DNA from 2 places in the Ensifer sp. GW101-20A05 genome. Region 1 is predicted to be linked to the other one. Evidence: riboswitches for the same ligand, from Rfam matches in the RefSeq annotation. Region 1 holds a riboswitch; the other holds the start of a gene.
What was found. Region 1 has a riboswitch for S-adenosylmethionine ahead of metA (homoserine O-acetyltransferase MetA). Riboswitches for the same ligand answer to the same signal wherever they lie in the genome.
Positions count from the first base shown of each region.

Region 1 (15,218 bases):
GAGCGGTAGGCCGCCTTCGAGAAGCGTGTCCAGATCCGTAACGCCAAGCGCAAGCGCCCGACGGCCAGGCTCATCTTCCTCGCGCTGACGGAAGCCGCCGGGATCGGCCGCCTTGGCGGCGCGCACGACGCCCGGAAGCCGACGGTTTTCGATCCTGGCTATGGTCTCTCGGAGCGAAAGTACCGTCTCCCGCTCCACGGCTTTGTCGGCCATGACGGTCAACTCCCATCATAAATGTTCATGTTATGTTCTATTAGATTCCAGAGCTTCCTAAATGAGTCAACAGCCAATTCTAAGAATTTATTCCTGTCCCCATGCCCGCGGAATTCAACACTCGAAAAACACTGGCAAAATCGCTATATGGAGGGCAACAAGGAGTGCCTATGGCCCGCATTGACCAGACCGATGATTGGCGGGAACGCCACGCACCGACGCTTACCACTTTTGAACAGCTCGCACTGGAAGCCTACGGCCACCTGCCGCAGGAATTCCGCCAGCTGACGACCGACCTCATCATCGAAGTTGCCGACTTCCCGAGCGACGACATTTTCGAGGACATGGCACTGGAAACGCCTTTCGATCTGCTGGGCCTTTTCGAGGGCCGTGGCATCAGCGAGCGCTTCACCATGGAAACCGGCCAGTTTCCAAACCGCATCACCCTCTATCGCCGCCCGATCATCGACTATTGGGCTGAGAACGAGGAGACGCTGGGTGACATCATCACCCATGTCCTGATCCATGAGATCGGCCATCACTTCGGCCTTTCCGACGACGACATGGAGCGGATCGAAGCCAGCGTCGAGCACGTCGGCGGCTAACCCGTTTTATCTGCCCCTCATCCGCCTGCCGGCACCTTCTCCCCGCAAGCGGGGCGAAGGAGACTCGCGGTACCGTTCGCATCCCAATCGGAGCACGGGTTAACCGATACCAGAAAACAGGCCTCACACGCCGATTGCGAGCATCAACCGCGTCCCCTCGCCCCGCCTGCGGGGAGAGGGTTAGGGTGAGGGGCAAACTTGCACGACGGCAAACAGCCTCGACTACTGTTCCGACAGCTTGATATCCGGGGTGTAATCCTTGCCCTCGACCTCCTTGAACACCGCCTGGCCGCACTGCATGTGCTGCGTATCGGCATTGAAGGCATAGGTGGGCGAGCCGTGCAGGCTCCAGCCCTGGTTCAGCGCTGCCGTCACCTTGTGACAGAAGGAAGCGTCGTCGGGACCGGTCAGGAAGCGATAGAGTTTCAAGATCTTGTCTTTCGTTTTTCGATGAGATCCGCCTTGGCGGCGAGCATCACGGCCTGATCGAGGTGCAGCCGCTCGACCATCCGTCCGTTGAGATTGATGACGCCCTTGCCGGCGTTTTCCGAGAGCGCAAAGGCAGCGATGATCGCGCGCGCCTCGTCGACGGCGATCTGCTCGACGCCGAAACGTTCGTTTGCCGGGCCGATCTGGGCCGGGTGGATCAGCATCTTGCCGTCATAGCCCATGTCGCGGCCCTGCCGGCATTCCTCGTCGAATCCATCAGCGTCGCGAAAATCGTTGAACACGGCGTCGATGACGTCGAGCCCGCCGCCGCGGGCGGCAAGCAGGATCTGCATCAGCCAGGGAACGAGATAGGGGCGACCGGGGCGATCCGGAACGCCGGTGTCCTTGCGCAGGTCGTTGAGACCAACGACGAAACAATCGAGCCGGCCGCCGAAGGTGCGGCCGGTCTCGGCGATAAGAGGCGCGTTGATGACACCGCGCGGCGTCTCGATCATCGCCCAGAGACGCAGCGTCTCCGGCGCATCGTTTTCGGCCAGCCAGTCGGCCGCCGCCTGGATATCCGCCGGGCTTTCGACCTTCGGCAGAAGAATGGCGTCGGGCTTCGCCGCAAGCACCGCGGCGAGATCGTCCTGGCCAAAGCCGGAACCGAGCGCATTGATGCGGATGACGATCTCACAATCCGGCCGGTTCGTCGTCAGATGCCGAACCAGCGCCTCGCGTGCTTCCATCTTGCGCTCAGGCGCAACCGCATCCTCGAGATCGAAGATCGCGGCATCGGTCGCGAGTTCAGCGACCTTGGCAAGCGCGCGGGCATTGTCGGCCGGCACCGATAGCACCGAGCGACGCAGGCGCACCGGGTGATGTTCGATCGATTTGCTCATGTTTCAGTTGTGCCCGCCTTTGCCTCGTTCCGCAAGACGAGGCGAACCGCCGCACCCCTTTCGCAAAGCCGCCTCTTGCAAGTGCGGGGAGGAGCCCCCACATCGCCATCAGAAAGGTGACGATTATGCAAAGCATTCGCTCTGTTCTCTTCACGGCCGCAGCCCTGACCATCACGTTTGCGGCCTTCGTTCTGACCGCCTCGCTGGCGCTGGCACTGGCCGGCATCGCCGCCGTCGTCGTGATCGGCAGCGCGATTGCCGCCCGGCTGAACCTCAGGCCGGCCCGCGCCACCGCCCGTCCGGCCGCCGCCGCTGCCGCCCACAGCCAGCGCGAGATGCGCATCTGGAACGACGGTCGCGGCACGATCATCGACCTCTGATCCCGGCGATCGTAGTGATCCGCAATCGGGCCGATCCGTAATCGGCTCGAAGCCTTTTGCTGTTTCTCGAGAGCTGCCATTCAGCCGGCTGCGAAATTTTTCCATCCCCGTGTCGGATCCATCGCTCCATGTCCGTCCTTGAGGCAGGCCAGCACGGTCCTGGCTCTTCGAACAGGATGGAGAACGACATGGACACTGAGACGCAGCAAACCGAAACGAAGCAGCCGGCACCGGTCCTGAACGGGCTTCTGCCCTATCTTCAGGTCGATGGCGCCGCCAAGGCATCCGAATTCTACCAGCGCGCCTTCGGCGCCAAGGAGGTCAACCGGCATCCGCTCGACGAGCAGGGCCGGACGATGCACATCCATCTCTACGTCAACGGCAGCTCGCTGATGCTGGCGGATGCCTATCCGGAATATGGCCATCCGCTGGAAAAGCCGCAGGCCTTTACCTTGACGCTCACCGTCGAGGACATCGATGCCTGGTGGGACCGCGCCGTTGCCGCCGGCGCCGAGGTGGTGATGCCGATCGAGGTGATGTTCTGGGGCGACCGCTACGGCCAGCTCCGCGATCCCTTCGGCGTTCTCTGGGCCATGAACAGCCCGGTGAAGGCAGGCTGAGGCTTCCCGACAATCGAAATCCGGGCGAAGCTTTCACCGGGCGGGCATTTTCACCCGCCCGGCGAAGCGTGTTTGGATAGATTTTCCTTCATTTCGGCGCAAAACTCATCTAAACGCTAGCGCAACATTCTTCTGAAATCGAAGGCCTGAAGTTATGGAAAAATTCGTCAAGCTCACCGGTGTCGCCGCCCCCCTCCCCGTCGTCAACATCGACACGGACATGATCATTCCGAAGGATTACCTGAAGACGATCAAGCGCACCGGCCTAGGCAAGGGCCTTTTCGCCGAAGCCCGCTACAATGAGGATGGCTCGGTCAACCCGGACTTCGTGCTCAACAAACCCGCCTACCAGAACGCCAAGATCCTGGTTGCCGGCGACAACTTCGGCTGCGGCTCCTCGCGCGAGCATGCCCCCTGGGCGCTGCTCGACTTCGGCATCCGCTGCGTGATCTCCACGTCCTTTGCCGACATCTTCTACAACAACTGTTTTAAGAACGGCATTCTGCCGATCGTCGTCAGCCAGGCCGACCTCGACAAGCTGATGGACGACGCTTCGCGCGGCTCCAACGCCATCCTCTCGGTCGACCTGGAATCCCAGGAAATCACCGGCCCGGACGGCGGCTCGGTCAAGTTCGAGGTCGATGCCTTCAAGCGCCACTGCCTGCTGAACGGCCTCGACGATATCGGCCTGACGCTGGAAAAGGCAACCGCGATCGACAGCTTCGAGAAGACGGTCGGCGCCTCGCGCCCCTGGGCTTAAAGCGAGACATGGCGCGCAAGCTCATCTCTTCGGGTTCGCCCTTCGAAAAGACGGCAGGCTATTCGCGTGCCGTCGCGATGGGCGACTGGTGCTTCGTCTCCGGCACGACCGGCTACGACTATGCCACCATGACCATGCCCGAAACGGTGGAAGAGCAGGCGCGCAATTGCCTGAAGACGATCGAGGGCGCACTGAAGGAAGCGGGCTTCTCGCTTAAAGACGTGGTGCGCAATCACTACTACGTCACCGATGCCAGCTTCGCCGACCGGGTGTTCCCGATCTTCGGCGAAGTCTTCGGCGAGATCCGTCCGGCCGCAACCATGATCGTCTGCGATCTGATCCGCCCGGAAATGCTGATCGAGATCGAAGTCACCGCCCTCCGCGGCTGAGACCGAGCTTTTCTGCTCACGCCATCTCTTCTCAAATCGATTCCGATTTTGGCCAATATGCGATAGTCCATGGACACCGCCTGCTAGACCTATGCTGAACCGGAAGACGATTATGCAATTCGAAGGCACCGCAGATTACATCGCCGACAAGGACCTGATGATCGCCGTCAATGCTGCGATCCGGCTGGAGCGGCCGCTGCTCGTCAAGGGTGAACCCGGCACCGGCAAGACCGAGCTTGCCCGCCAGATTGCCGCTGCCCTTGGCCTCGATCTGATCGAATGGAGCGTCAAGTCGACGACCAAGGCGCAGCAGGGCCTTTACGAGTATGATGCCGTGTCGCGCCTGCGCGACAGCCAGCTCGGCGACGAGCGCGTCAACGAGGTCAGGAACTATATCCGCAAGGGCAAGCTCTGGCAGGCCTTCGAGGCCGACCGTCGCGTGGTGCTTCTGATCGACGAGATCGACAAGGCCGACATCGAGTTTCCGAACGACCTCTTGCAGGAACTCGACCGCATGGAATTCCATGTCTACGAGACCGGCGAGATGATCGGCGCCCGTCACCGGCCGATCGTCATCATCACCTCCAACAACGAGAAGGAATTGCCGGACGCATTTCTGCGCCGCTGCTTCTTCCACTATATCCGCTTTCCCGACGCCGAAACGCTCGCCCGCATCGTCGAGGTGCACTATCCCGGGATCCGCAAGACGTTGCTTTCGGCAGCCCTTGCCGCCTTCTACGACATCCGCCAGGTGCCGGGCCTCAAAAAGAAGCCTTCCACCTCCGAAGCGCTCGACTGGATCCGCCTGCTGGTTGCCGACGAGGTCGATCCGGCCGACCTCCGCGCCGACGCCAAGACCATGCTGCCGAAGCTGCACGGCGCGCTGCTGAAGAACGAGCAGGACGTGCATCTCTTCGAACGCCTGGCCTTCATGGCACGCCGCGACGGATGAGCCCGGACGCCCACAAGGTCCTGATCTACGCCACCTGGCAAGATCAGTTGCTGGTCTTCGACGAGCCGGACTTTCCCGAGATCGAGCTGCAGGTGCCCGGCGGCACGATGGAGCCGGGCGAGAGCCCGGAAACATCGGCCTTGCGGGAATTCGTGGAAGAGACCGGGCTGACGCCATCGCGGGGCCTCACCCATCTCGTCACGAAGGACTACTCCTTCCGGAAGGAAGGCCAGACCATCTGCCATCGCCGGCACTATTTTCATGTCGCCCTTGCCGGCGAGCAACAGAAAACCTGGCTGCACCATGAAATGACGCCCTTTGGCGGTGGTGCGCCGATCCGCTTTCGCTTCTTCTGGCTCGGCTTAGACGAGGCTAGCCGTCGGCTCGGATACGGCATGCAGGACGGCCTAGATTATCTTCACACGCACGGAAGTTGCCCCTCACCCTAGCCCTCTCCCCGCAGCCGGGGAGAGGGGACGGAAATGGCGACGGTCGCCGCGAGACAATGATGTCCGGGCTTCTTTCTGGAACGGAAATGATCGGTCCCTGGGAGGCGCGAGCGGGTGCCACAAGCTCCCTTCTCCCCGCCTGCGGGGAGAAGGTCGCGGAAGCGGGATGAGGGGCCGCCCGACCGCCCGAATCGTTTTTCTTGACCCCCGCGCCCCAGTCGCGCTATCAAATTCCTCGTGGTGATTTGGCCGGCCGGCTTGCAGCCACGTTAAACAAGTCGCTAAAGGGCCGAGGAAAGTTGGATTTCCGAGGACCGGTCGCGATCAATCGCCGCCGGTTTTTTTGTATTGATCGAGTGGAAGCCCATGCCCATCAAGATTCCCGATACGCTGCCCGCTTTCGAAACCCTCGTGCATGAGGGTGTGCGGGTGATGACCGAGACCGTGGCGATCCGTCAGGATATCCGCCCGCTCCAGATCGGGCTCCTGAACCTCATGCCGAACAAGATCAAGACCGAGATCCAGATGGCGCGCCTGATCGGCGCCTCGCCGCTGCAGGTGGAATTGTCGCTGGTACGCATCGGCGCCCACCGGGCGAAGAACACCTCGGAAGATCACCTGCTTTCTTTCTACGAGACCTGGGACGAGGTGAAGGGCCGCAAGTTCGACGGCTTCATCATCACCGGCGCGCCGGTCGAGACGCTCGAATACGAGGACGTCACCTATTGGGACGAATTGAAGCGCATCCTCGATTGGACGGAGACCAACGTGCATTCGACGCTCAATGTCTGCTGGGGGGCGATGGCGGCGATCTACCATTTCCACGACGTGCCGAAGTATCCGCTGAACGAGAAGGCCTTTGGCGTCTACCGCCACCAGAACCTCAATCGCTCGTCGGTCTATCTCAACGGCTTCTCCGACGACTTCGCCGTCCCCGTCTCGCGTTGGACCGAGGTCAGGCGTGCCGACATCGACAAGGTGCCCAGCCTCGAAATCCTGATGGAATCGAAGGAGATGGGCGTCTGCCTCGTGCACGAGAAAAAGGGCAACCGGCTCTACATGTTCAACCACGTGGAGTATGATTCGACCTCGCTGTCGGACGAATATTTTCGCGACGTGGACGCAGGCGTGCCGATCAAGATGCCGCACGACTATTTCCCGCACAACGATTCGACCCTGCCGCCGCAGAACCGCTGGCGCAGCCATGCGCACCTCTTCTTCGGCAACTGGATCAACGAGATGTACCAGACGACGCCCTATGATCTCGCAGAGATCGGCACCGGAGAAAGCCAGGACTGACCGATGTTCATCCCCTTCTTCCTCGAACTCAAAGCGGCGAAAGTTCCGGTGACGCTCCGGGAATTCCTGTCGCTGATCGAGGGGATGGAGGCGGGCATCGCCACATTCGATGTCGAAGCCTTCTACTTCCTGGCGCGCACGGCGCTGGTGAAGGACGAGCGCCATATCGACCGCTTCGACCGGGTGTTCCAGCACTGCTTCTCCGGGCTCGAGGCGGTCAATCCCATGGAGACGGGCGAAGAGGCCGTCATCCCCGAGGACTGGCTGCGCAAGCTCGCCGAAAAACACCTGACCGAGGAAGAAAAGCGCCTGATCGAATCCCTCGGGGGCTTCGACAAGCTGATGGAGACCCTGCGCCAACGGCTTCGGGAGCAGCAAGGCCGGCATCAGGGCGGCTCGAAATGGATCGGCACCGCCGGCACCTCCCCCTTCGGCGCCTATGGCTACAATCCCGAAGGGGTCAGGATCGGCCAGGACCAGTCGCGCCACCGCCGCGCCGTCAAGGTCTGGGACCGGCGCGAGTTCAGGGATTATGACGACACGGTCGAACTCGGCACCCGCAACATCAAGGTGGCGCTGAAAAGGCTCAGGCGCTGGGTGCGCCAGGGGGCGGCTGACGAACTCGACCTTTCCGGCACGATCCGTGCCACCGCCGAGCACGGCTATCTCGACGTGGTGACGCGGCCCGAACGCCGCAATGCGGTCAAGCTGCTGATGTTCTTCGATATCGGCGGCTCGATGGACGATCACATCCGCATCGTCGAGGAACTGTTTTCAGCCGCCCGCGGCGAGTTCCGCCATATGGAGCATTTCTACTTCCACAACTGTGTCTATGAGGGTCTGTGGAAGGACAATCGTCGCCGCCGCGTCGACATCACCCGCACCACCGAAGTGCTGCGCACCTATGGCGGCGACTATCGCGCCATCTTCGTCGGCGACGCGTCGATGAGCCCCTATGAGATCAGCCATCCCGGCGGCTCGGTCGAACATTGGAACGACGAGGCGGGCGCACTCTGGCTTTCGCGCATGACAGCGCATTTTCCGCGTTCGATCTGGATCAATCCCGTGCCCGAACAGCACTGGGGCTACACCCAGTCGATCGGCATGGTGAAGAGCCTGTTCGAGGGGCGGATGTTCCCTTTGACACTCGCCGGCCTGCAGGATGCCACCAAGCAGCTATCGCGCTGACATGACCGCAGAGAGGTCGCTGTAGCACCTTGAATAGCTAGACGTTTTTGCCCTCAGGCCAGAGACGAAGCAAGGCCCCATTTAGTATGATTTTCCGGTTGCCGTGCCTTTGGAAATGACGCAGGTTGCTGCGGTCGCGAAGAGGGAGCCAGCGGTGAACATGCATCAGAACACGGAAATCTTCGGCCATCTGCCGTCCGGCGAGCCGGTCCATCGTATGGTGCTCTCCGGTGGCGGCCTCACCGCCCATGTCTTGACCTGGGGCTCGGTGATTCAGGACCTGCGCCTGGAAGGCCATGAGCCGCCATTGGTGCTCGGTTTCGCCGATCTCGAAAGCTATCTCGCCCATTCGCCCTATCTCGGCGCGACACCGGGGCGCTGCGCCAACCGGATCGCCGACGGGCGCTTCACGCTCGACGGTGAGACCTACCAGCTCGAACTGAACGAGAAGGGTGTCACCCACCTGCACGGCGGCAGCGACAATATCGGCAAGCGCAACTGGACGATCGGCCGCCAGACGCCTGATAGCGTGACGCTCACCATTACCGATCCGGATGGACGCGCCGGCTATCCCGGCAACTGCAAGGTCACTTGCACCTACGCGCTGAAGCCCGGCGGCGTCTTGAGCGTCGTCTACGAGAGCGAGACCGACCGGCCGACGCTCGCCAATGTCTGCCAGCACAGCTACTTCAATCTCGACGGCACTGTCGACGCGCTCGGACACGACATCATGATCGCCGCCGACCACTACCTGCCGACCAACGAACGCCAGGTGCCGACGGGCGAGATCCGTGCGGTCGAGGGCACCGCCTTCGATCTCCGCGAAATGACGTCGATGCGTCGCCAGACCGAGGGCGAGCGCATCAGCTACGACCACAATTTCTGCCTTTCGAACGAGCGCATGACGAAACATTCGGTGGCGCTTGCCCGTAGCATCAATTCCGGCGTCACGATGGAAGTGCTGACGACCGAGCCTGGTGTACAGCTTTATACCGGCGCAAAGCTCGACATCACCGTCCCCGGCCTCGAGGGACGCCGCTATGGCCCATTTGCCGGTTTCTGCCTGGAAACCCAGATCTGGCCGGACGCCATCAACCATGCCGGCTTCCCGAACGCGGTACTGCGCACCGGTGAGATCCGCCGGCAGGAGACGGACTACGTCTTCATGAAGAGCTGAGTGGCGCGCGGGCGTCGACGATCTCTAGCGACAAGGGAAGGGACGGCGAACGTTCCAAAGGACCGTCGTGCTGTCCGATCGCCGACAGGTGTTCGCATGGCGAAGCATCCGGTTGCGAAGCGCAATGCGCCTGACGGCGGATGCCGTTCATTTCCAAAATAACAGTGAAATGAAGTGGTTGGGAGAAATTGGAGCGGGTGAGGCGATTCGAACGCCCGACCCCAACCTTGGCAAGGTTGTGCTCTACCCCTGAGCTACACCCGCTCATAAACCGCGGTCCGGGGGTAGTCGGTGGACCGTGGCGTCGCTGTCTTGCGGCGACGGGCGGTATATGGCCTAAGCGATTTTGGAATGCAACAGGGAAATGACGAGAAATCGAATATTTTTTTGGAGACCCCTCGCGAAGCCCGGAAATGCCGCGTTTTCGGCCGCTGCCGCCGCCTGTGAGATTGCGCGGCCACCGGCTTCTCCCCTAAAGCAGAGGCGAAACGAATGCCCAAGGGATGAGAATCATGAGTGAATCACAGCCGAAGACCGCCGAAGACCTCTTTCATTTTCTCGACGGACTTGGGATCGAGCATAAAACCAAGAGCCACGAGCCGGTGTTCACCGTCGCCGAATCGGTGGCGCTGCGTGACGAGATCCCTGGCGGCCACACGAAAAACCTTTTCGTGAAGGACAAGAAGGACAACTATTTCCTGCTCACCGTCGAGGAACACGCGACGGTGGACCTGAAGACCGTTCACCAGGTGATCGGTGCGGCAAGCAAGGTGTCCTTCGGCAAGCCGGAGAAGCTGATGGAATATCTGGGCGTCATTCCAGGTGCCGTGACCGCCTTCGGCGCGATCAATGACATCGAGGGCAACGTCAAGATGATCCTCGACGAGGAGCTGATGAAGTTCGACATCGTCAACTGCCATCCGCTCTCCAATGACGCGACGACCTCGATCGCATCCAGCGATCTGCTGCGCTTCATGGAAGCGACCGGACACGAACCGCTTGTCTTGAAAGTCACGGCCTGACATACGATCTTTGGCGCGAATGCAGTAAGCTGGCAGACGAGCCGGCGAGGAGAGAAGAATGACGGGCAGCGACAATCCCTATGCAGGGTCTTTCGGCACTCAGATGACGGCTTCGGCCTCTTTCGGTCAGCCGGCGCCGGCGGCCGCGTCGGACGGTGACCTGATCAAGGAAACCACCACTGCCAACTTCACCAAGGACGTGCTCGACGCCTCCAGGCAGCAGCCGGTTCTCGTCGATTTCTGGGCGCCCTGGTGCGGCCCCTGCAAGCAGCTGACCCCCGTCATCGAAAAGGTGGTCACGGAAGCCGCAGGCCGCGTCAAACTCGTGAAGATGAACATCGACGATCATCCCTCGATCGCCGGACAGCTCGGCATCCAGTCGATCCCCGCCGTCATCGCCTTCGTCGGCGGGCGTCCGGTCGATGGCTTCATGGGCGCGGTGCCGGAAAGCCAGATCAAGCAATTCATCGAAAAGATCGCCGGTCCGGCCGTCGACGACAGCAAGGCCGAGATCGAAGCGGTTCTCGCCGATGCCAAGGCGCTGCTCGACGCCGGTGACGCCCAGAACGCCGCCGGCCTCTACGGCGCCGTGCTTCAGGCCGACCCCGAAAACGTCGTGGCGATCGCCGGCATGGTCGATTGCATGATCGCGCTCGGCCAGGTCGCCGAAGCCCGCGAAGCGCTCTCCGGGCTGCCGGAAGACCTTGCCAAGGACGCAGGCATTGCGGCCATCGGCAAGAAGCTCGACCAGATCGAGGAAGCCCGCAAGCTCGGCGATCCCAATGAGTTCGAGCGGCGCCTTGCCGCAAATCCCGATGATCATGAGGCGCGCGTGCTGCTCGCCAAGATCCGCAATGTCGAAGGCGACCGGACGGCTGCGGCCGATCACCTGCTGACGGTCATGAAGCGCGATCGAACTTTCGACGACGACGGCGCGCGGCGCGAGTTGCTCTCCTTCTTCGAGGTCTGGGGACCGAAGGATCCGGCAACGATCGCCGCACGGCGCAAGCTCTCGTCGATCCTGTTCTCCTGAACCGTCAGGCATTTTTTTCGAGGAGGGGCGCTGTTTGCACCCCTTTTTCGTAAGTACGTCTGATCACGATCCACATTCACCCATGAAGATCGGTGTGCTCGTCCCTTGAGATTTTCAAGGAATGCACCATCTTTTGGTCTGGTTGACCACGCTTCCTTGGCGGGGCAAGAGCGGACATCTGCAAGGTCTATCGGAAAATGCACGTCGGAAATGCACGCTATCTCGGTCCGAAGGACTTGCCGGAGATCATTCCGGTGTTTCCGCTGACCGGTGCCCTGCTGCTTCCCGGCGCCCAGCTTCCGCTCAACATCTTCGAACCGCGCTACCTTGCCATGCTCGATGACGCGCTCTCCGGCAACCGCCTGATCGGCATCGTGCAACCCTCCTTCTGCGAAGGCCGCAGCGAGACTGCCACCGGCCCGATGCAGGCGCTCTGCGAGGTCGGCTGCATCGGCCGCATCACCTCCTTCGCCGAGACCGGCGATGGCCGCTACATCACCTCGCTCACCGGCGTCTGCCGCTACCGGCTGTTTTCGGAAGTCTCAGCGACGCGCGGTTACCGCCGTTTCCGCATCGGCCCCTTTGCCGCCGATCTCGAAAACCGTGACGATGAAACTCTCGTCGACCGGGCAGCTCTGCTTGCCGCCTTCAAGGCCTATCTCGAAGCCAACAAGCTCAAGGCCGATTGGGAAAGCGTCGAACGGGCGAGCAACCGCACCCTGGTCAATTCCATGGCGATGATGTCGCCCTACGGCCCGGCAGAAAAACAGGCGCTGCTCGAAGCGCCCGATCTCAAGACACGCGCGGAAACCCTGATCGCCATCACCGAGATCGTGCTCGCGCGCGACTTCGGCGATATGGACAGCATCCTGCAGTGAGCGACGGATAATGGATATCAACGCCAGCAAGGTCGATCCGAAACTGCTTGAACTGCTCGTCTGCCCGCTGACCAAGGGGCGCCTCAGCTACCACGCCGAAGCCAACGAACTCATCTCGGAAAAGGCCCGCCTCGCCTATCCGATACGCGACGGCGTGCCGATCATGCTGGTCTCGGAAGCCCGCAAGATCGAGGATTGAGGGCGCGGCCTTCTTTGATGCGGAGTTTTTAGCCCCTCATCCGGCCTGCCGGCCACCTTCTCCCCGCAGGCGGGGAGAAGGAACCTCGTGGCGCACTCGGCGCCAACCTCTTCTCTTCGACATCAAGACAGTGCCACGCATTCGACCGAGTCCCCTCGCCCCGCTTGCGGGGAGAGGGCTAGGGTGAGGGGCAATCCTCAGGTCGATGTTCAGATCGGCTCGCCCGACAAGAGCCGCGGATCCGCCTCGCCGGCAATCCCGGCCGCCTGGCGAATGAAGAAATTCTTGAGAGACGGCAGCCGGTCGACCAGACCGAGGCCGAAGTCGCGGGCGATGCGAACCGGAGTGATATCGTTGGAAAACAGCCGGTTGAGCACGTCGGTCGTCACCCCCATGCGGAAGGTGTCGAACCGCCGCCAGCTCTGGTAGCGCTCGAGCACGGCGAGCGAGCCGATGTCGAGCCCGAGGCGATCCGCCTCGACGATCGTTTCCGCGAGCGCCGCCACATCCTTGAAGCCGAGATTGAGCCCCTGCCCCGAGATCGGATGAATGCCGTGGGCCGCGTCCCCGGCAAGCGCGAAACGCGGTTTGACGAAATCGCGCGCAAGCGTCAGGCCCAGCGGAAAGGCCCGCCGCCCGCCAACCACCTTCAGGTGCCCGAGCTTGTGGCCGAAGCGGCGCTCCAACTCTTCCTCGAACAGGAAATCGTCGCCGGCGACCAGGCGTTCGGCGTCCTCGGTGCGCTCGGTCCAGACCAGCGACGAGCGGTTGTTCTTGAGCGGCAGGGTCGCAAACGGACCGGCCGGCAGGAAATGCTCCTCCGCCGTGCCCTCGTGCGGCCGCTCGTGCTCGACCGTCGTGACGATGCCGGACTGGCCGTAGTCGAATTCGACCGTCTTGATGCCGGCGGCATCGCGCAGCTTGGAGCGTACGCCGTCACAGGCGACGAGCAGGCGCGCTTCCAGTTGTTCGCCGCCGGCGAGCGTGACGGCGACCGCATGGTCCCCGCTTTTAAAGGTTTCGACCATCGTCGACTGACGATTGACGACGCCAAGGTCCTCGCACGCCCCGCGCAGCGCACCGACCATTGCCGTGTTCGGCACCATATGGGCGAAGGGCCGGCCATCGCCGCTGTCGCCATCGAACGTCAGAAACACAGGGCGCACCGGATCGGCCGCCTTCGAATCGGTAATCACCATGCGGCGGATCGGCTCCGCCTCCGGCACGATCTGATCCCAGACGCCAAGCACGTCGAGCATGCGTTCGGCAGCCGACGCAACCGCCGAGGCGCGCTGGTCCTTCTTCCAGGCGCCTTCCGGCGCGCCGTCGATCACCATGACGCTGAGATGCGGCGCCGCCTTTTTCAGGGATAAGGCGAGCGAAAGGCCGACATAGCCGCCACCGGCAATCAAGACATCGAGCATCGGCTTTCTCCGTCGCACTTGAGCATCGTTTTATGTCTATATAGATCAATGCCATCGACGTTCCTACCATCGGAGACAGCCGAAATGTCGCGCCCCACCGAGACCACCACGCCCATGGATGCGCTGCTCGCCATTCTCGATCTCGAGAAGCTGGAGGAAAACCTGTTCCGCGGCTTGAGCCCGCAGGTCGGCTGGCAACGCGTCTTCGGCGGCCAGGTCATCGGCCAAGCACTGGTGGCGGCCCAGCGCACCGTCGACGCGGGCCGCTTCGTCCATTCGCTGCATGCCTATTTCATGCGGCCGGGCGATCCATCCGTGCCGATCATCTACGAGGTCGACCGTATCCGCGACGGTTCGAGCTTCGCCACAAGGCGCGTCGTCGCCATCCAGCACGGCAAGGCGATCTTCTCGATGTCCGCCTCGTTCCAGTATGACGAGGACGGTTTCGACCACCAGATCGAAATGCCGAAACTCCCCATGCCGGAAACCTTGCCGGGCGAACAGGAACTGAAGGAGAAATTCCTCGTGCATGCGCCGGAGGCGATCCGGCGTTACTGGGAGCGGCCGCGACCGATCGAGATCCGCCCGGCCTCGCTGCAGCATTATTTCACCCGCAACGACGGCAAGCCGATCCAGGATGTCTGGGTCAAGGCGGTGGGCACGGTTCCGGACGAACGCCATATCCAGGCGGCCATCCTTGCCTATCTCTCCGACATGACCCTGCTCGACACCTCGCTCTATGCGCACGGCACCTCGGTCTTCGATCGGAACCTGCAGGTTGCGAGCCTCGATCATGCCATGTGGTTCCACCGCCCCTGCAAGATGGACGACTGGCTGCTCTATACCCAGGACAGTCCGAGTGCACATGGTGCCCGCGGGATGACCAGAGGCAGCCTTTTTACGCGTTCCGGCGTGCTGATCGCCTCCGTCGCCCAGGAAGGGCTGATCCGGAAAAAGGCAACTGAATAGAAAACGGGCAGTTTTTTCAATCTGCCTATTTTTTAATCTTCTAAATTGACGATTTTTTGATGCGCCGCAGCATTGTCGCTGCGGCGTCCGTTTTTCCCATTGTTTTTCATAGACTTAGAACAGTCATCCGAATCTGGCACGCCCCTTGAATGTCATAGTCCGGTTGCACGGCGCACTGGCGCTCCGCAGCAAGGAGAGATGGCCTCCTCCGGAGGCGAACAAGGATGAAACCAGATGAAAATTGTGATGGCCATTATCAAGCCGTTCAAGCTCGATGAGGTTCGCGAAGCCCTCACTGCTGTCGGCATCCAGGGCCTGACCGTGACCGAA
Region 1 is NZ_JBWKZT010000005.1:254,123-269,340, reverse strand. It holds gene AC070A_RS15680 (ImuA family protein) at 1-213, opposite strand, end outside; gene AC070A_RS15675 (metallopeptidase family protein) at 384-818, shown strand; gene AC070A_RS15670 (DUF1737 domain-containing protein) at 1,041-1,247, opposite strand; gene AC070A_RS15665 (HpcH/HpaI aldolase/citrate lyase family protein) at 1,244-2,149, opposite strand; gene AC070A_RS15660 (hypothetical protein) at 2,275-2,529, shown strand; gene AC070A_RS15655 (VOC family protein) at 2,718-3,149, shown strand; gene leuD (3-isopropylmalate dehydratase small subunit) at 3,304-3,909, shown strand; gene AC070A_RS15645 (RidA family protein) at 3,918-4,298, shown strand; gene AC070A_RS15640 (AAA family ATPase) at 4,411-5,250, shown strand; gene AC070A_RS15635 (NUDIX hydrolase) at 5,247-5,699, shown strand; SAM riboswitch at 5,927-6,004, shown strand; gene metA (homoserine O-acetyltransferase MetA) at 6,066-6,998, shown strand; gene AC070A_RS15625 (vWA domain-containing protein) at 7,002-8,186, shown strand; gene AC070A_RS15620 (aldose epimerase family protein) at 8,347-9,363, shown strand; tRNA gene AC070A_RS15615 (tRNA-Gly) at 9,553-9,627, opposite strand; gene AC070A_RS15610 (prolyl-tRNA synthetase associated domain-containing protein) at 9,876-10,385, shown strand; gene trxA (thioredoxin) at 10,444-11,418, shown strand; gene AC070A_RS15600 (LON peptidase substrate-binding domain-containing protein) at 11,616-12,296, shown strand; gene AC070A_RS15595 (Trm112 family protein) at 12,307-12,495, shown strand; gene AC070A_RS15590 (ubiquinone biosynthesis hydroxylase) at 12,705-13,919, opposite strand; gene tesB (acyl-CoA thioesterase II) at 14,004-14,888, shown strand; gene AC070A_RS15580 (P-II family nitrogen regulator) at 15,123-15,218, shown strand, end outside.

Region 2 (15,218 bases), on a different contig from region 1:
ATGTTGCCTGGCGTCTCCGGCATCGAGCTTTGCCGTAGGTTGCGCCAGCGCCCGGAGACGGAGCGGCTGCCGATTATCATGCTGACGGCGCGCGGCGAGGAAAGCGAGCGCGTTCGCGGTCTGGCGACCGGTGCCGACGACTATGTGGTCAAGCCCTTCTCCACGCCGGAGCTGATGGCCCGCGTCAAGGCGATGCTCCGCCGGGCGAAGCCCGAAGTTCTCTCGACGCTGCTGCGCTGCGGCGACATCGAGCTCGACCGGGAAACCCATCGCGTCCATCGCCGCAGCCGCGAAGTTCGCCTGGGGCCGACAGAGTTCCGCCTGCTGGAGTTCCTGATGTCCTCTCCGGGCCGTGTCTTCTCGCGCTCGCAGTTGCTGGACGGCGTCTGGGGCCACGACATCTATGTCGACGAGCGGACCGTCGACGTGCATGTCGGCCGCCTGCGCAAGGCGCTGAACTTCTCGACCATGCCTGATGTCATCCGCACCGTGCGCGGCGCCGGCTACTCGCTCGAAAGCTGAGAAGGGCAAACAGAAGTCAATAAAAAAGGGGCCGATCGGCCCCTTTCGTTTTGGTCCTGTGCGGATCCTTAGCGCATCCGACGGCGCTCGGCGGACGGCTGGTAGGCAAGCCGCGCATGAAAGCTGCAATAGGGCGAAGCTTCCGGGGAATCGTTGCCGCAGAAGTGGAACTCTTCCTTCAGCGGGTCGCCGATCGGCCACTTGCAGGTGCGTTCCGTGAGCTGGGTTAGCTCGAGGCGGCGCGACATCGGCACGACCACGTCGGTCTGGATGCTGAAATCCTGCTCGGCAACGAGATCGACTTCGATCTCTTCCTTGAGAACGGTGGCGCCGGACGGACGGGCAACGGTGCGGGTCGAAACGCGCGAGGCGTAGTTCGGAGCGCGCGGCGCCGAGGTCGGCCGCTTCGGGCGGGCCGCCGCAGTGGTGCTGCCGCCGGCTTTGGCACGGCCTGGAAGGCTCAGGCGATGAACCTTGCCGATGACAGCGTTACGGCTGACGCCGCCGAGCTGTGCCGCGATCTGGCTTGCGCTCAGGCCCTCGGACCAAAGCTTCTTCAGTTTCTCCACCCGCTCGTCAGTCCAGTTCATTTCTGCACTCTCCGTTCTCAGCGTTGGGGATGGCAGAATCCCTCACCGCACCCCGGTTGAATCCCGAGGTTGCAAACGCGATAACTCTTTTGGTGACTAGGTCCGCCGCATGCGTCTAGTAATTGAATGTTAACGTACTGACCGTCGGACTCCGTGGCAAGAGTCCCGGGATTCACGCCGAATCGATTTCGTAGTTTTCCCCAACTTGCTCGGCTGGCGTTGCATTTTTGCAAGCCCTTCCGGGCGATTTTTTCGCCGCCGGGAAACGGGCTTCTCTGTTGCACTGCAAGGCTTGGTTTTATTGACATTGCGGCGCGAAATAGGAATAGTGCCTGCGCCGCCGAAAGGCGGCATTTTTGATTTTTATCGGGCCGCATGAAGCAGCGGGACCGATGCCGACTGGAGTAAGGAGAGCCTCGCATGACTGCAACCACGCCGCTTTACGATACCTACATGCGCGCGCCGTTGCGTTTCGAGCGAGGAGAGGGCGTCTGGCTGATCGCCGAAGACGGCTCGCGCTATCTCGACTTCGCCGCCGGCGTTGCCGTGAACTCGCTCGGCCACGCGCATCCGCATCTCGTCGAGGCGCTGAAGGCGCAGGCCGAGAAGGTCTGGCACCTTTCCAACCTTTACGAAGTTCCCGGTCAGGAAAGTCTTGGACGCCGCTTGGCGGCCGTCACCTTTGCCGATCGGGTCTTCTTCACCAATTCCGGTGCGGAAGCGCTGGAATGCGCGATCAAGACGGCGCGGCGGTACCACTTCGCCAAAGGCCAGCCGGAGAAGTTTCACATCATCACCTTCGAGGGCGCGTTCCACGGTCGCACGATCGCGACGATCGCCGCCGGTGGTCAGCAAAAGTACATTGAAGGTTTCGGGCCAAAGGCCCCAGGGTTCTACCAGGTTCCGTTCGGCGACATCGCGGCCGTCAAGAATGCGATCACCGAGGAGACCGCCGCGATCCTGATCGAGCCGATCCAGGGCGAGGGCGGCATCCGTCCCGCGACCAAGGAATTCATGCAGGAACTGCGCGCCCTCTGCGACGAATTCGGCCTGCTCCTGATCCTCGACGAGGTTCAGACCGGCGTCGGCCGCACCGGCAAGCTTTTTGCCCATGAGTGGACGGGCATCCGCCCGGATATCATGGCCGTTGCCAAGGGTATCGGTGGCGGCTTCCCGCTCGGCGCTTGCCTGGCGACGGAAGAGGCGGCCGCCGGCATGGTGGCGGGCACGCATGGCTCGACCTATGGCGGCAATCCGCTGGCGATGGCCGTCGGCAACGCCGTGCTCGACGTCATCCTCGCTGATGGCTTCCTCGCCCATGTGCGCGACGTCGCGCTCGTCTTCCGCCAGGGCCTTGCTTCGCTGAAGGATCGCTATCCCGATGTCATCGAGGATATCCGCGGCGATGGCCTGATGCTGGGCATCAAGGTGAAGGGCCCCTCGGCCGATCTCCTGAAGGAGATCCGCGCCGAGAAGCTCCTGGCCGTGCCGGCCGGCGACAACGTGTTGCGCCTGCTGCCGCCGTTGACTGTGACGGCGGAGGAAGCACGCGAGGGCCTCGTACGCATCGAGCGCGCCGCCGAAGCAGTGACGAAGGCAAGTGGTAACGCTGCGGCCTGACCGATAGGGCCAAGACTGACCCAGGATGGTAGAATGACCTTCGTGCGTTCACGCCGCTGCGTGGCGCACATAGGTTCGATTTTTTGAGGAACCGAGTACGATGGCAGGCACCAGACACTTTCTCGATCTTTCGGCCATGACGGCCGCCGATCTTCGGACGATCATCGATGATGCCCGCGTCCGAAAGGCGACGACCAAGGCCGGAACCGCCGAGAAGCCGCTCGCCGGCAAGATGCTGGCGATGATCTTCGAAAAGCCGTCCACCCGCACCCGTGTGTCCTTCGATGTCGGCATGCGCCAGCTCGGCGGCGAAACCCTGTTCCTTTCGGGCACGGAGATGCAGCTCGGTCGCGCCGAGACGATCGGCGATACGGCGAAGGTCCTGTCGCGCTATGTCGACGCGATCATGATCCGCACCACCGACCATCGCCGCCTGCTGGAATTGGCAGAACACGCGACGGTACCCGTCATCAACGGCCTGACCGATGACACCCATCCGTGCCAGATCATGGCCGACATCATGACCTTCGAGGAGCATCGCGGACCGGTGAAGGGCAAGACGATCGCCTGGACCGGCGACGGCAACAACGTGCTGCACTCGCTGATCGAAGGCTCCGCCCGCTTCGGCTATCGCATGAACATGGCCGTGCCGCTCGGCTCCGAGCCGCAGGACAAGATCCTGAACTGGGCCCGCAACAACGGCGGCGAGATCCTGCTGTGTCACGATGCCGAGCAGGCGGTCGCCAACGCCAATTGCGTTGTCACCGACACCTGGGTGTCGATGAACCAGGAGCATCGTGCCCGCGGCCACAACGTCTTCCAGCCCTATCAGGTCAACGAGGCGCTGATGAAGCAAGCGGCATCCGATGCGCTGTTCATGCATTGCCTGCCGGCGCACCGTGGAGAGGAGGTGACCGACGAGGTGATCGACGGTCCGCAGTCGGTGGTCTTCGACGAGGCCGAAAACCGCCTGCATGCGCAGAAGTCGATCATCGCCTGGTGCATGGGGCTCGTCTAGGCCCTTGCGAGCGCCGCGGTGAGCGCGATGGCGCAGCGCTTCGGCGGCTGTGAGGCTGGCTATTGACATTGCCGCCGTGCGACACGATCTAGGCGGCTGCAGGGCGCTCCTGGCAACAGTGAAGCGCCGACTGCCACGGGTGGTGCGCGGCGCAATGGCTGATGGCGCATATCCGGTGGACAATCCGTTTATCGCGGGATCGATTGAGACAGCGGGCACGTTGCGCCGGGGGACAGGAATGTCCCCGGCGCAACGCAGTTGCTGAGGCAAGGAGCAAGACATGACTGACATGACGCCAGGGCTTGGTGAATTCGACTTCGCCGGTGACGATCACGTCGTGCCTTTCCAGGTGGAAGGCCTCGACGTGCGCGGCCGCGCCGTGCAGCTCGGCCCGATGCTCGACGCAATTCTGGAGCGCCACAACTATCCGCTTCCGGTCGCGCGGCTCGTTGCCGAAACCGTCGTGCTGACGGTTCTGCTCGGCACTTCGCTGAAGTTCGAAGGCAAGCTGATCGTCCAGACGAAAGGCGATGGTCCGGTCGATCTCGTCGTCGCAGACTTCTCGACGCCGGATCGCGTGCGCGCCTATGCCCGCTACGATGCAGATGCGCTTGCCGACGCCGAGAAGGATGGCCGCACCCTTTCGCATGAACTGCTTGGCAAGGGCGTACTCGCCTTCACCATCGACCAGGGCGCTCATACTCAGCGCTATCAGGGCATCGTTGCGCTGGACGGCGCCACGCTGGAAGAAATCGCTGGCGTCTATTTCCGCCAGTCAGAGCAGATCCCGACCAAGGTCAGGCTCGGCGTTGCCGAGCTGCTCGACCGCGATGAAAGCGGCAAGCCGCGCCATCGCTGGCGTGCCGGCGGCATGGTCGCGCAGTTCCTGCCGGAAGCGCCGGAGCGCATGCGCCAGCCTGATCTTTCCGGCGGCGATGGCGATGACGGGGAAGGCGTCTTCGAGGATGACGATCTCTGGGCGGAAGCCAAGGTGATGGTCGAGACGATCGACACCGACGAGCTGACCGACCCGATGGTCGGAACCGAACGCTTGCTCTACCGGCTGTTTCACGAGCGCGGCGTTCGCGTCTATGAGCCGCAGGCGGTTTATGACCGTTGCAGCTGCTCGCGCGAGAAGCTGCACTCGGTGCTCGCCAATCTGGACGCTGATGATATCGAAAGCACCATCGAGGATGGGGCCGTGAAGGTCACCTGCGAATTCTGCTCGACGACCTATCGTTTCGAGGCAAGCGAAGTGCGTCCACAGTAGCCGGCGCCACTCCGGATCAAGCTAGTTCAGGGTACGCACGAGCCCGGGTGAATCGAGCGAGAAGGCGGGGATGGCCACGTTGAAGGTCTCTCCGCCTTCCGCTTCCATACTGTAATGGCCGAACATCACGCCCGACGGCGTATCCAGCGGGCAGCCGGACGAATACTCATAGGTGTCGCCGGGATTGAGCAGCGGCTGTTCGCCGATCACGCCGGGACCGCTGACCTCATCGACCTGCCCATTCTCATCAGTGATATGCCAGTAGCGGGTCATCAACCGCACGGCTGCGTCCGAATGGTTTGAGATGACAATGCGATAGCCCCAGACATAGCGGCCGTCATCGGGGTCCGACTGCTCTTCGAGATAGTACGGCTCCACCGTAACTTCTATGTCGCGGGTCAAAGCGCGATACATGGGCAACACCTTGCTTCGGTCTTTCAGGGTATTCTACAGCAAGATGGTTTCGTCAAGAATAACGGCAAGATTGTGCATACCCATTCTGGGGCAAGGGCTTGCGGGTATCCGGATCGGCTGTTCGAACCCGCTCGATCCCGCTGGTGAGGCCATATTGGATGGCGGGGCGCCCGCTGCATGAGCGCCACGAGGGATCGACGGCCGCCGTCTGTTGTGGCGGCCGTATCTTTTCGTTGCCTCAGGCTTTGACGGCCTCAAGCGCGCGGGCGAAATCCTCGACGACATCCTCGCTGTCTTCGATGCCGGCCGAGAAACGCACCGTGCCGGCGGAAATGCCCAGCTCTTCGCGGGCCTCGTCGGTCAGGTTCTTGTGCGTCGTCGTTGCCGGATGGGTGATCAGGCTCTTGCTGTCGCCGAGATTGTTGGAGATGCGCACGATCTCGAGCGCATTCTGCAGCGCGAATGCCGCATCCTTGCCGCCCTTCAGTTCAAAGGCGACGAGGGTGGAGCCGCCGGTCATCTGCTTGGCGATGATGTCGGCCTGCGGGTGATCCTTGCGGCCGGGATAGATGACCTTCGCCACCTGCGGCTGCTCAGCCAGGAAGTCGGCGACGCGGCGTGCGGTTTCCGTCTGCTGGCGCACGCGCAACGGCAAGGTTTCGATGCCCTTCAGCAGCGTCCAGGCATTGAACGGCGACATGGCCGGGCCGGTATGACGGAAGTAGTCGTGCAGGTTCTCGTTGATCCATTCCTTGTCAGCAAGCACGACGCCGCCGAGGCAGCGGCCCTGGCCATCGATATGCTTGGTGGCGGAATAGACGACGATATGGGCGCCGAGTTCCAGCGGCTTCTGGAAGAGTGGCGTCGCAAAAACGTTGTCGACGACGACCTTGGCGCCGATCTGGTTGGCGAGCTTGGCCACACCGGCAATGTCGATGACTTCGAGCGTCGGGTTGGTCGGGCTTTCCAGGAAGAAGACCTTGGTGTTCTTCTGGATCGCCTTTTCCCAGTTGGCGAGATCGCGTCCATCGACCAGCGTGCATTCGATGCCGTATTTCGGCGCCAGCGTCTCGACCACCCAGCGGCAGGAACCGAACAGCGCACGGGCGGCAACGATATGATCGCCGGCCTTCAGCTGGCAGAGGATTGCCGCGGAAACGGCAGCCATGCCCGAAGCCGTGGCGCGCGCGTCTTCGGCGCCTTCCAGCATGCACATGCGCTTTTCGAACATGTCGTTGGTCGGGCTGCCGTAGCGGGCATAGATGAAGCCTTCGGTCTCGCCCTTGAAACGCGCTTCTGCCGCCTCGGATGTCTCGTAGACGAAGCCCTGGGTGAGGAAGATCGCCTCGGACGTCTCGCCGTGCTGGGAGCGGGTGGTTCCGCCGTGGACGAGTTGTGTTGCCGGGCGCCAGTTTTTGCTCATGTGACGATCACCTTCAAAAACAAAAAAAACCGGCCGCAAAAATGGGCCGGTTTGACACCCGGCCTTTTTAGCTACTTGTTTAACGTGGCTGCAAGCCGACCGGCCAAATCACCACGGGATAAAGCTTCAATACTGCTAGGGTGCGCTTGCGTCAATTCCCGGAGTTTGGTTTTGTCTCGCAACTGGAAAGAGGACTGCAATGGCCCGCGATACTGGGATTTTGGCCGACCGCGCGATCGCCGCGCTGCTCGAAACGGGGCGCCTGAAGAGCGAGAGGCCGCTGGATGACGATCAGATCCAGCCGGCAAGCCTCGACCTGCGCCTTGGCGCCAAGGCTTTCCGCGTCCGCGCGAGCTTCATGCCCGGCCCGTCCCACCTCGTCGCCGACAAGCTCGACCGGCTGAAGCTGCATGTCGTCGATCTCACCGACGGTGCCGTGCTTGAAACCGGCTGCGTGTACATCGTGCCGTTGATGGAGAGCCTGGCGCTGCCTGCGGGCATGTCGGCCTCGGCCAATCCGAAAAGCTCGACCGGCCGCCTCGACATCTTCACCCGCGTGATCACCGACCGCGCCCAGGAGTTCGACAAGATTCCTGCCGGCTATAGCGGTCCGCTCTATCTCGAAATCAGTCCGCGCACCTTCCCGATCGTCGTGCGCCGTGGTTCGCGCCTGTCGCAGATCCGCTTCCGCATGGGCCAGTCGCTGCTCTCCGAACAGGAGCTGCTGGCGCTGCATGAAAGCGACGTGCTGGTGGCGAGCGAACGCCCGAATGTCAGCGGCGGCGGCATTGCGCTGTCGATCGACCTCAAGGGCACCGGTCCGGAGGGTCTGATCGGCTACCGTGGCAAACACCACACCGCGGTCATCGACGTCGACAAGAAGGCGCAGCACAAGATCTTCGATTTCTGGGAGCCGCTCTACAGCCGCGGACGCGACGAGCTGATCCTCGATCCGGACGAGTTCTACATCCTCGTCTCGCGCGAAGCGGTGCATGTGCCGCCGCTTTACGCGGCCGAGATGACGCCGTTCGATCCGCTGGTGGGCGAGTTTCGCGTGCACTATGCCGGCTTCTTCGATCCCGGCTTCGGCCATGCCTCTGCCGGTGGCAGCGGTAGCCGCGCCGTTCTGGAAGTGCGCAGCCACGAGGTGCCGTTCATCCTCGAACATGGCCAGATCGTCGGCCGCCTGATCTATGAACACATGTTGGAGCGTCCTGACGGTCTCTACGGCCTCGGCGTCGGCTCCAACTACCAGGCCCAGGGCCTGAAGCTTTCGAAACATTTCCGCGCCGAGTAGGGATTTTGCACGGGACCCTCGTGCGATACCGCGCAAGGGTCCTTGACAGATCGTCCCGGTTCGGGAAATTTCGCAGGCATCGCGGGTGTAGTTCAGTGGTAGAACGCCAGCTTCCCAAGCTTGATGTCGTCGGTTCGATCCCGATCACCCGCTCCAATCCTTCCTGAAGCCTCTTTTGCCTCGTTCGAGCGAGACCTATGGCCAGTTGCCTTGCGGACGGTTACTTTACCGCTCGATGAATCATCCCGCGGTTCCAAGCGCCGCCCCTGAGACAAGAACCGTGCCGGCCCGCTGCCCATGAGATTTCTTTCCCTGTTCGCTCTCTGCGCGTCCCTGATCGCAACGCCGCTTGCGGCCCAGCCCAGGGACCTGCCCATTCTGTTCGATGCGCGCGAACGCATCGCCAAGCCCGATCTCACGGGCCTTGCGCGCTTGCGCTTCCTGACGACGGTCGACTTTCCGCCGTTCAACTTCATCGATCAGTCCGGCAAGCTCTCCGGTTTTCACGTCGATCTCGTGCGCGAGATCTGCCGCGAGCTCGACATCGAAGCCAAATGCCAGATCCAGGCAGTGACCTATGCGGAACTGCTGCCGGCGCTGGAGCAGGGGCAGGGCGAAGCGGTTGCCGCCGGTATCGCCGTCGGCCCGGAACTGCGCCAGCGCTTCGGCTTCTCGCGCGCCTTCATGCGGCTTCCGGCCCGCTTGGCCATCAACACCAAGGCGGCCGGCGCCGTGACGGGTCCGAAGGACCTCAGGAAAAAAACGGTCGGTGTCGTGGCGGGCACCACCCATGAGGCCATGTTCAAGGCGTTCTTCCCGAGTATCGGGGCCAAGGTCTTCCCAGATCGCGATGCCATGCTCACGGCACTGCAGAAGGGTGAGGTGCCGGCGGTCTTTTCCGACGGTTTGCAGCTTTCCTTCTGGATCTCAGGCACGACTGCCGGGGGCTGCTGCGCACTCGTCGATGGTGCCTATTTCTCGCAACGCTTTCTCGGTGAAGGCCTGACGATCATGAACCGCAAATCCGAACCGGCGCTGACCCAGGCGATCGACCACGCGCTGCTGGCGCTTTCGCGCAGCGGCCGGCTCGAGGAAATCTACCTGCGCTACTTCCCCAACGGCATCTATTGAGCGCCCACTGCATGTTTCCTTTAATCGTACCCGGTCAAAGGTCAAAAACATGCAGCAATTCAAAGTGCTACAGCGACCTTTGCGCGTCTGATAAGACGCGCAGCGCTGTAGACAGCTTGGCGTGAACGCCAGGAAATGATGAGCTACCGGCGGAAGCGGGCAAGCGCCCCTCGTTCGATGGCGGCGCAGGTGAGCTTGTCGAGACCGAGGCGGTCGCGCAGCAACTGCAACAGCCGGATCTCTTCGTTGCGAATGCGCTGGTCCGCGGCGGCGATCTCGACGGCAAGTGCGTAGGCCGTCTCATGGAACTTTTCCGGAAGCGCCTCGCGCACGATTTCCAGAGCGATGTCCAACCCCTCGGGGGCCGCGAGCTGGGCGGAGCATTCGTGGCCGATATGGACGAGCTGATCCTCGTTGAACCCCTCGAAGACCGGCAGGAACTGCACCAGCCGGCCGATGCGGGTGAATTCGTCGTCGCTCATCTCGCGGTCGACCGCCGACATCATCACCATGACATAGATGAGCGCTTCGTGGTGGCTGAGGCTTGGCAGCATGGGTCTTTCCAGCGGTAGCGCAATTCCGGGAACGGCGTGAAGCGGTTTTTCATCCGGAATTGCATAGTTTCAAAGAGTTGGATCATCTCACTGTCTCAACGATCAGATGATCTGGACGGTTGAGAGCTGGGAATTGCCGCGGCTGTTTACAAGTCCGGCTGCGGCTCGTCCATCCCGGTGCCGAGCGTTGGGTCGTCAAACGTCATCGGCGTGTGACTGAGGTCGCGCGGATCTTCGCCATAGAAGCCGAGCTTCGCCTGGTGCGCGGCGTCGGCCCGCTTCTTCAGCGGCGAGCCGGGTACCGGCGTCGCCCAGCCGTTGTCGACGAGCCAGGTTGCGAGATCCTGTCCACCGAGAGAGCAGGAAGCAGTGGCCGATGTGCCGGCGCTTCCCTCGGGCATGTCGCAGCTGACCGCACGTGCGCGCAGGAAGTTTCTGAAGGCCGTCCGTGCGACGATGCCGCAGGGCCAACTCTTCCCCCCGGTTTCGCAGGTTCTCTCTGCCTGCTCGGGCTCGATGCCATCGATCTGCAGCGTGAGCTTGTCGAACTGGATCACACCGGCGGCGATCGCCACGGGGCGATAGAGGATGGTCGGCCCGGCGGTCGCCTTCGCTTGCTTCTCCGGCTCTGACAGCGGGGCACGCGGCTCCGCGCGTTCGAGCGGCGCGCCGGTGACGGTGTCGGGCAGACCGAATTGTTGCGGCTCGATGGCGCGTGCGGCGTTTTCCGTCGTCGACGTCTGCGGTTGATCGCCGGTCGTAACCGCACCGGGCTGCGCGGTGCCGTCGGTCGGTGTTCCCAAGTCGAGCGGTACGTTATCATCCGTTTCGGCGTCATCCGGCGCCGGCTCGATTTCCGTCATGTCGGGCGTTTCGAGGACGAAGTCCGGCGTGGCGGCACTCTCGCGGTCGCGAATGGCGGCTGCACCCGCGTAGAGGATGCCGGTGAAAAGCGCGATCGCGGCGATGCCGCCGGCAAGGGAGTATAAATGCTGCCGCATCAGGAAGAACGTCCTATTGGCTGGCCCAGATGATCCGGGCGATCCATTCGATCTGGCTGATCTCGAAGCCCCGGTTCGGGTGCTCCGGGTTGAGGGAAAGGAGTTCGATCGTGCGCGGCGTCTGGCGTGTCAGGACCTTCGCCATGACCTCGCCTTCGCGTGTCTTGACCACGACGCGGTCGCCGCGCCGAACCTGCGCCCCCGGATCGACGATCAGGGTGTCGCCGTCGCGGTACAGTGGCAGCATGCTATCGCCCTGCACCTCAAGCGCGTAGATGCCCGTCCGGCGTTCCGCCACTGTTGGAAAGTCGATCACGTCCCAGCCCTGGCCGGCCGGAAAACCGCCGTCGTCGAAGAAGCCGCCGGCACCCGCCTGGGCGAAGCCGATCAGCGGGATCGCGGCACTTGCAGTCGCCGGGGTGGCCTGAGTGTCATTCGGGCTCAACAGGCTGGTGAACTGGTCCATCGTGGCGCCGGTCGCCTCGAGCACCTTGGCGATCGATTCCGTCGAAGGCCAGCGTTCCCGCCCGTCGGCAGAGTGGCGCTTGGACTTGTTGAAGGAGGTGGGGTCGAGCCCGGCGCGGCGGGCGAGACCGGAAGGCGAGAGCTGATTGCGCTCGGCCAATGCATCGATGGCGTGCCAGATCGTGCCGTGAGACAACATGCGAAAGGTCCGGGCCGAACAGGCGGCCACTTGCTGGGTTTGTTCGACACCACACTATCGAAACGCGAAGTACCGGTAAAGAATCCGAAGGAAAATAGTCCTTTCTCCGTCATTTGCTTTGGGGGCGGCGGCCCCTATAGTTCGCGTGACGGGCAGGACAGGCTTTCATCGGAGGGAACGTTTGTTGGCGCGCATGAGATCGGAGCGTCTGCTGTTCGTGGCCCTCGCTGCGGCGATTGCCGGGATCGCGCTGGAGCATGAGCTTCTCGAAATGGGGCGCCTGGCAACGCTTCTCGGTGCCGCCGGTCTCGTGGTGGCGATCGTGCTCGCCTCGCTGCGCGTGTCGCACCATGCCGAGGTGCTGGCGTCCAAGGTCGGCGATCCCTATGGCACGATGATCCTGACGCTCTCGGCGGTCTTGGTCGAGGTCGTCGTGCTGGCGATCATGATGACCAGCGAGACCTCGCCGACGCTCGTGCGCGACACGATCTATGCGGCCGTCATGCTCGATATCAACGGCATCCTGGGCCTCGCCGCCCTGCTTGGTGGCCTGAAACATGGAGAGCAGCCCTATAACGACGATTCCGCCCGCACCTACAGCGTCATGATTCTGACGGCGATGGGCATCTCGATGGTCGTTCCGGAGTTCGTGCCGGCGGCGAGATGGCATCTCTATTCGGCCTTCACCATCGGCGCGATGATCACCCTCTATGCCCTGTTCCTGCGCATGCAGGTGGGGGTGCACAGCTACTTCTTCAGCTACAGCTATCCGAAGGCGAAGGGCGAGGGGAGCGCGATACAGGGTGGGCCGGATCAGCCGGTGCTGCCGTCGATCGTGATACTGATCCTTGGCATCGTGTTGATCGGCGTGCTGGCGGAAGTGATGTCGTCGCTGCTGACCTCGGGCCTGAAGGGGAGCGGCGCCCCGCCGGCGGTGACCGCCATCGTCGTTGCCGTGATCTCTGCCTCGCCGGAAGTCATGACCGCGATGCGGGCGGCACTCGCCAACCGCATGCAGGCGGTCGTCAACATCGCGCTCGGGGCATCGCTTTCGACGGTCATCCTGACGGTGCCGGTCATGGAGGCGATCGCGCTCTATACCGGCCAGCCCTTCCTGATGGCCATGTCGCCGGTGCAGACGGTGATGGTGGCGGTCACTTTGATCGTGGCCGCGATCAACCTCAACGACGGCCAGACCAACGCCATTGAGGGCATGACTCATTTCGTGCTGTTCGCGACCTTCGTCATGCTGTCTGTGATCGGGCTCTGAGCGGATGAAGTGCCTGTTCGTATAGCCTCAGGCCGTCGCCTTTTCGCGTGCCTTTCTTGCCACCACCTCTTCATAGGCTGCCTGCAGTGTAGCGCGCACCCGCGGCGGACCATCGAGCAGCGCGCCGAGATGATCGTGTCGCAACTCGTCCATGAAGCGGTCCCAGAGTTCCGGACCGCCGTTTTCCATCTGCTCGGCGCGAATACTGAGCTCTTCGCTGACCGGCAGATAGCGCCGCCCCCAGGCGCCGAGCTGGGCCATGATCGGCACCAGCGCGATCGTCATCTCCGTGAGACTGTAGATCGCCTTCTGCTTGTGCGTGGGGTCGTCCGCCTTGGTCAGCATGCCCTGCTCGACCAGCATCTTCAGCCGATCCGCCAGGATGTTGGACGAGATGCCCTCCTGGGAACGCAGCAATTCCCGGAAGTGCCGTTTACCGCCGAAGATCATGTCGCGAATGATCAGCAGGCTCCATTTGTCGCCGAACACTTCGAGCGAAAGATTGATCGGGCAACCCGAGCGAATGTCGTCCTTCATTGGCACCTCTTCAAAACCGCTTGCATTATCGCATCAGTGAGGCTATCGTGCAACTGCTTTCAAAATTAGAGCAGTTTTTAAATGAAACCAGTTAGGCAAAGGCCAGCGGTATTCGAACATCAGAGGAGAGAGAACATGACCGACAGATCCGTGGAACATGCGAGCTTCACCATCGAGCGCAGCTTCAAGGCGACGCCGGGACAGGTGTTCAGGGCTTTCTCCGAGCCGGCTGCGAAGGAACGCTGGTTCGTCAGTGCTGACGGGCCGGTGGCCGAATTCAGCCATGACTTCCGCGTCGGCGGTCGCGAGAGCGGTCGCTTCAGCCAGGACGGCGAAACGATCTATCATGACGACACCATCTATCTCGACATCGTCGAGAACCGCCGGATCATCTTTGCTTACACGATGGCTGAGAACGACAAGAGGATCTCGGCGTCCGTCGCGACCGTCGACATTCAGCCGGAAGGCAACGGTACGCGCCTCGTCTTCACCGAACAGGTTGCCTTCCTCGACGGGCTCGACAAGCTCGAATACCGGCGCGACGGTTGGCAACAATTGATCGGTGTGGCACTGGCAGAGGAACTCGGCGAAGCGGCTGTTGCTGCGTGACGCAGCAATCGGTCTCGTGAGCGCATTGAACCCCCGAGACCTTTCTGTCTCCGGAGGGTCTCAGTGCATGGCCGCGATCGCGCTGCCGGCGATGCCCACCGAAAAAAGGGTGAGACAAACGGCAGCAATCCGTCGCGGCAGATGCGAGGCCGACAAGCCCTTCGACATCTGCACCAGCATGGCGCCGGCGCCGATCCAGGTCGATCCGGCGGCGACGACCAGCAGCGAGAAGCCGGCGATCCAGGGCCAGACGGCGGCCAGTCCAGTCTGTGGCAAGAGCACCAGGGCGACGATCAGCGCCTTCGGATTGAGCAGCGTCGTAACGAAGACCTGGCGGATGGAGATGACGACACCTTCGCTGCGCTCGGCATCGGTGGTCCAGAGCGCATAGGCGAGGTAGAGAACCCAGCAGGCGGCGACGAGCCTGAGCGCAAGGCCGAGCTGCGGATGGGCGGCAAGGAATGGCGCCAATAGTGCTACGGCCGGGATGATGACGGCGAGATAACCGCCGAGCTCGCCGGTGAGCAACGGCAGCGAACGGCGGAAACCGGCAGAGGCGCCGGACAGCCAGAGCAGCGTGTTTGTCGGCCCCGGCGTTGCGAGCAGGATCAGGGCGGCGAGGGCGAAGGTGAGCGGCTGCATGTCGTTGAACCTGGTTTTGTGGCCGTTATCGCCGTCTTCTACCAGCCGCGCAAGCGTCCGCTCTTGATCTCCATCAAGCGTGGCGCCCGATAGTACCGGAATCTACCCGCAAGAAATCGCCACACGTGTCCGTGGGAATGCCTCTTCCGCGTGTGTCGCGGCCGCGCTATCAGACGGGACGCTGCCGCTTCTCTCCCGCCGGCGCGATCGAGGCCTCCCATGAACAAGACCGTACTGTCAGGCATCGTCATGACGACGTTTTCCTATTTCCTGTTCTCGTTGCAGGATGCGTCGGTCAAATGGCTCGTCGTCGGCTATTCGGTCTGGCAGATCCTGTTTACCCGCAGCATCACCATTCTCGTGCTTTGCCTCGTCATCGGCCGCGGCAAGCTGGTGCGCAGCGCCATCTCATCTCCGGTGATCAAGCCGCTCTTCGTGCGCAACCTGCTGCTGCTCGCGGCCTGGCTTTCCTATTTCAACGCGGCGCGCGATCTTGGCCTCGCGGAGATGACGACGCTCTACTATGCAGCGCCGATCATCGTGACGCTGCTTGCCGTGCCGATCCTGAAGGAAGATGTGCCGCCGATCCGCTGGTTCGCCGTTTTCATCGGCTTCGTCGGCGTGCTCATCGCCTGTGACCCGCTCGGCACCGGCAT
Region 2 is NZ_JBWKZT010000003.1:465,025-480,242, forward strand. It holds gene phoB (phosphate regulon transcriptional regulator PhoB) at 1-522, shown strand, start outside; gene AC070A_RS11475 (GcrA family cell cycle regulator) at 591-1,112, opposite strand; gene AC070A_RS11480 (aspartate aminotransferase family protein) at 1,533-2,732, shown strand; gene argF (ornithine carbamoyltransferase) at 2,833-3,750, shown strand; gene AC070A_RS11490 (Hsp33 family molecular chaperone) at 4,031-5,020, shown strand; gene apaG (Co2+/Mg2+ efflux facilitator ApaG/CorD) at 5,042-5,434, opposite strand; gene AC070A_RS11500 (O-succinylhomoserine sulfhydrylase) at 5,673-6,857, opposite strand; SAM riboswitch at 6,904-6,982, opposite strand; gene AC070A_RS11505 (2'-deoxycytidine 5'-triphosphate deaminase) at 7,057-8,154, shown strand; tRNA gene AC070A_RS11510 (tRNA-Gly) at 8,236-8,310, shown strand; gene AC070A_RS11515 (transporter substrate-binding domain-containing protein) at 8,452-9,285, shown strand; gene AC070A_RS11520 (tellurite resistance TerB family protein) at 9,429-9,839, opposite strand; gene AC070A_RS11525 (thermonuclease family protein) at 9,986-10,840, opposite strand; gene AC070A_RS11530 (S24 family peptidase) at 10,854-11,504, opposite strand; gene AC070A_RS11535 (calcium:cation antiporter) at 11,686-12,774, shown strand; gene AC070A_RS11540 (winged helix-turn-helix transcriptional regulator) at 12,802-13,311, opposite strand; gene AC070A_RS11545 (SRPBCC family protein) at 13,447-13,920, shown strand; gene AC070A_RS11550 (LysE family translocator) at 13,981-14,562, opposite strand; gene AC070A_RS11555 (DMT family transporter) at 14,782-15,218, shown strand, end outside.
Region 2: another riboswitch for S-adenosylmethionine. It lies ahead of AC070A_RS11500 (O-succinylhomoserine sulfhydrylase); the one in region 1 lies ahead of metA (homoserine O-acetyltransferase MetA).